Regions from separate parts of the Rothia sp. HMSC061E04 genome, predicted to be linked through region 1. Evidence: predicted binding sites of a transcription regulator. Region 1 holds the regulator's gene; the other holds the start of a gene.
The links. Region 1 encodes LexA, which represses DNA repair genes until DNA is damaged. Its sites were predicted from a motif close to TCGAACANNTGTTCGA; they were not measured.
Positions count from the first base shown of each region.

Region 2: a site for LexA is predicted at 1,147-1,162, ahead of uvrA (excinuclease ABC subunit UvrA). Genes of this name have one in related genera too.

Region 1 covers NZ_KV813691.1:92,047-94,250, reverse strand. The annotation lists gene lexA (transcriptional repressor LexA) at 771-1,445, shown strand; gene HMPREF2927_RS01495 (ATP-dependent DNA helicase) at 1,737-2,204, opposite strand, start outside.
Region 2 covers NZ_KV813705.1:45,996-48,199, forward strand. The annotation lists gene uvrA (excinuclease ABC subunit UvrA) at 1-1,124, opposite strand, end outside; gene HMPREF2927_RS06095 (MBL fold metallo-hydrolase) at 1,251-2,024, opposite strand.

The DNA.
Region 1 (2,204 bases):
AGAACGCCACCCCGCGGGTCTAGCAATGCCGAGCGATACCCGCTCAGAGGTCCTAGTTGAGTGATAACTATGGAGTGGTGATTGTTAGGCGATAACTATTGGGTAGCTATTCTCTAGTTAGGTCAGAGCGTCGGGTGCACCGGGCTGCGCTGGGTTACCCCGGAGCCCCATCCCCTGCGCTCTCTTCGCCAGATGCTCCCTATAGCATCCGGGGTAGAACATGCGAAGAGAGGCAGAGGATTCGAATACATTCGAACACTCATTCACTCTCCCCTCCTGGAAGACTCCGGGTTGAATCTTCGAATATTTTTCGAACATTCACCCGTAAATCCTGGATTTCAGGAGAGATTCAAGAGTATATACGAACTCTTGTTCTAAAGTCTAGCAGAGATGTACTAAAAATTTCTTCGAGTTTCGAAGAAAAAATCTAGAATATTTGTTTGAGTTTTTCGGTGTAGTGTTCTACACTGGTGTCAAGAGACGTTCCACACGCTCCTGATGAGTCCTACTCACAGCAGGTTTCTGTACCCGTTACAGCTTGGTTCTGTATCGAATGCAGGTGCTGCTGGCTGAGTTTTATAGGGCGGAGGCGCATACTCGTTGCCTGCGTATCGCTCCGGCACAGATAGAATTCCTCCACCCCCTGACGAGATAAGACCCATTTCGGCAGAACCAAAAAAATTTTTAGGACACCACCAGAAAACGTGTGAAGCACCCATCCGTGCCCCGACCCGATTACAAAGGCCGGAGTACAGACCGAAGGAAAAGAAATGGCAACAGCACCCCGTCCGGCGCTGACCGCGCGCCAGCAGAAGATTCTTGACGCGATCCGCACCGAGATTGAACAAAAGGGTTACCCGCCGTCCATGCGCCAGATTGGTGACATGGTGGGTCTTGCGTCCCTGTCCTCGGTCACTCACCAGCTCGGTCGCCTCGAGACCATGGGCTACATTCGCCGCGATCCCAAGCTCCCCCGCGCCATTGAGGTGCTGGATGAGAACGGCGTCGGCATCCACGGTAGCGCTTCCTCTTCCCTGCCCGAGCTGCCGAACTTCGAAGTCGGCGATGAAGACCTCGTACCCGTTCCCCTGGTTGGACGAATTGCAGCGGGCGGCCCCATCACCGCCGAGCAGTCCGTGGAGGATGTGCTCGCCCTGCCCCGCCAGCTGGTCGGTAGCGGCAAGCTGTTCATGCTCAAGGTCAAGGGTGATTCCATGATTGACGCCGCGATTTGCGATGGCGACTGGGTGGTCGTCCGCGAGCAGCACACCGCTGACAATGGCGATATCGTTGCCGCTCTACTTGACGATGAAGCAACCGTGAAGGTGTTCCGTCAGGTCGACGGCCATACCTGGCTCATGCCGCGCAACTCCAACTACGAGCCGATTATGGGCGACCGTGCAACCGTCATGGGTAAGGTTGTCTCCGTGCTGCGCAGTCTCTAGAAAACCACAGCCTCTAGAAGATGCAGTCTCTAGAAGACGCGGGTTCTAAACAGCACAGCTTCTCAAAGAAGCTGCTTTAAACAACGTTACTATAAACAACACAGCTTCTAAAAGACATAGCCGCGAGGCTTTTAGCTCTATATAGAAATCACCCCGGTGATACGTGAACGTTCACGTATCACCGGGGTGATTTCTATATGTCCAAAGCGGATATTTCCAAAGCGGCTTTTTCCACAGCGGATATTCCTAAATCAGAGCGCGGCGCTGCCAGGATAGATCTTCTTACCCGATCTAACGCTCAATACTCGCCGAAAGCCGAGCCAGCGCACCGGTCACCGCGGCCTTATTCTGCGTCGACCACATCGGCGGCATCGCCTTCATTAAGAAACCGCCGTAGCGTTTAGTCGCCACGCGAGAATCCAGCACAGCCACCACGCCGCGGTCAGACACCGAACGGATTAGGCGACCGGCGCCCTGCGCCATGCGAATCGCCGCGTGGTGAGCAGAAACCGCCATAAAGCCGTTACCGCGGTGACGGTTCACCGCCTCCGTACGAGCCTGCGCAATCGGGTCATCCGGGCGCGGGAACGGAATGCGGTCCATCACCACCAGGCGGCAAGAGTCACCGGGAACGTCCACGCCCTGCCACAGGCTCATCGTTCCGAACAGGCATGAGTCAACGTCCTCGCTGAACTCCTCCACCAGGGCCTTGAGTGAAGACTCACCCTGCAGAAGAACGTTCAGGTCGCTATGCTCACG
Region 2 (2,204 bases), on a different contig from region 1:
TCCTTGCCGTCCAGAATGGCGGCGCGGGTCTTGGCGGGCAGGTCCTTGAAGGGGGTGTTCAGGTCGAAGCCGAGCTCCTCCCCCAGGCCCGCGAGCAGGCGCAGCCAGTATTCGGTGGTTGCTTTGCCCTGCGACCAGGGGGCGATAGCGCCCTCACCGAGGGTCAGGTCGGGGTTGGGTACGAGCAGTTCGGTATCTACTTCAAGGCGCGAGCCGATGCCGTCGCAGGCGCTACATGCGCCGAACGGCGAGTTGAAGGAGAAGGCGCGCGGCTCGATGGTGTCGATCTGCAGCGGGTGGTTGTTGGGGCAGGCGAGGTTTTCGCTGAAGGAGCGGGTGCGTTCGGGGTCGTCCTGCTCGCGGTCCACGAAGTCGATGAGTACGCGGCCGTCGGCGAGCTTGAGCGCGGTTTCGATGGAGTCGGTGAGTCGCTGGTGAATACCGTCCTTAATGACGATGCGGTCGACGACCACCTCGATGGTGTGCTTGTACTGCTTGGCGAGCTTGGGCGGGTCGGAGAGCTGCACGGTTTCGCCGTCCACGCGGGCACGCGAGTAGCCCTGGGTCAGCAGGTCCTTGAAGAGGTCTACGAACTCGCCCTTACGTGCGCTGACGACGGGCGCGAGGATCTGCAGGCGGGTGCGTTCGGGATACCCCTGCAGAATGTCCACGATCTGCTGCGGGGTCTGCTGGGTGATTTCTTCGCCGCATTCGGGGCAGTGCGGGTGGCCGATGCGTGCCCAGAGCAGACGCATGTAGTCGTAGATTTCGGTGATGGTACCGACAGTTGAGCGCGGGTTTTTGGAGGTGGACTTCTGGTCGATAGACACCGCCGGGGAGAGGCCCTCGATGAAGTCTACGTCGGGCTTGTCAACCTGTCCGAGGAACATACGCGCGTAGGAGGACAGCGACTCGACGTAGCGGCGCTGACCTTCCGCAAAGATGGTGTCGAAGGCGAGGGAGGATTTACCGGAGCCGGAGAGGCCGGTGAAGACGACCATCGCATCACGCGGAATGGTGAGGTCTACGTTCTTGAGGTTGTTTTCGCGGGCACCCTGAACCCGGATACTGGTCAGGTCGTTCGCTTTGAGTGCGGTGCTACCGTGTGCCGGGCGGGGTGTCATCGAAAATCCTTTCGTCTTATCTTCGAACTTAAATTCTACACCCTCACGCCTTTCACCAGCGGGATTATGCGGCGGGTGAAGGCATGAGGGTGCAGTACTTATATGAGGCGGACTGGCAGGCGCGGTTTACCAGCCGCGGGTTCCCCACTCTTCAAGGTCGGGGCGCTCGTCGCCGAGGGTGGTGGAGCGACCGTGGCCAGGCAGCACGATGGCGTCATCTTCAAAGCCACCGAAGAGCTTTTCGAGTACGTTGGAGAAGAGCTCACCGAACTGCTGCGGGGAGTCGGTCTTGCCCACACCGCCGGGGAAGAGAGTGTCGCCGGTGAACAGCAGGGTTGCGGGGGTACCGTCTTCCCAGGTGGTTTCGAGGGTGTAGACGATGGATCCGGGGGTGTGGCCGGGCACGTGCAGGGCGCGGATGACGGTGTCAGAGAGGTAGAAGTCGAAGCTTTCGCCGCCGGCCAGCTCCTCTTCGATGGTGTAGTCTTCCTGCTCCTTAATAGCGGCTGCATCAGCTGCACCCGCGGAGGTCACGGCACCGGTGAGGTGGTCGAGCTCCTTAATAGCGCGGATGTGGTCCCAGTGGCCGTGAGTAACGAGGATGCCGGTCAGACCGATCGCACGGGGCCTGATGGAGTTGAAGTCCTCTTCCTTCTCCATGACGCGCACGCGGCGTTCTTCGCCGTCTGCTAGTTCGAGCTGCGGGCAGTCCTTCAGGAGCGCATCGAGAGTGAAAGCGTAGAGTTCTTCTGCGTCGTCTGCGGGGTCGATGAGTACCTGCTCGCCGGTGGCGCGCATGGTGATGAGGTAGACACTGTTGTCCATCTCGGAGACACTGAACGCACGGACAGTCAGTTCGGGGTTCTCAAAGATGAGGGTGGGTTCGGGGTAAGTAGTCATAGTTCCAGTGTAGGGGTTGTGACCACACAGCATGCGCCTATGCGGTTCGCTCCCCTATCAGCGCATTCGGCGTTGAACGTGCGGGATACATGTACGGGTTGCATGTGCTGGATGCATGTATGGGATGCACAGGGAACAGATTCTGGAGCACACTCGGTACGGATTGGGTTCAGCGCGGAT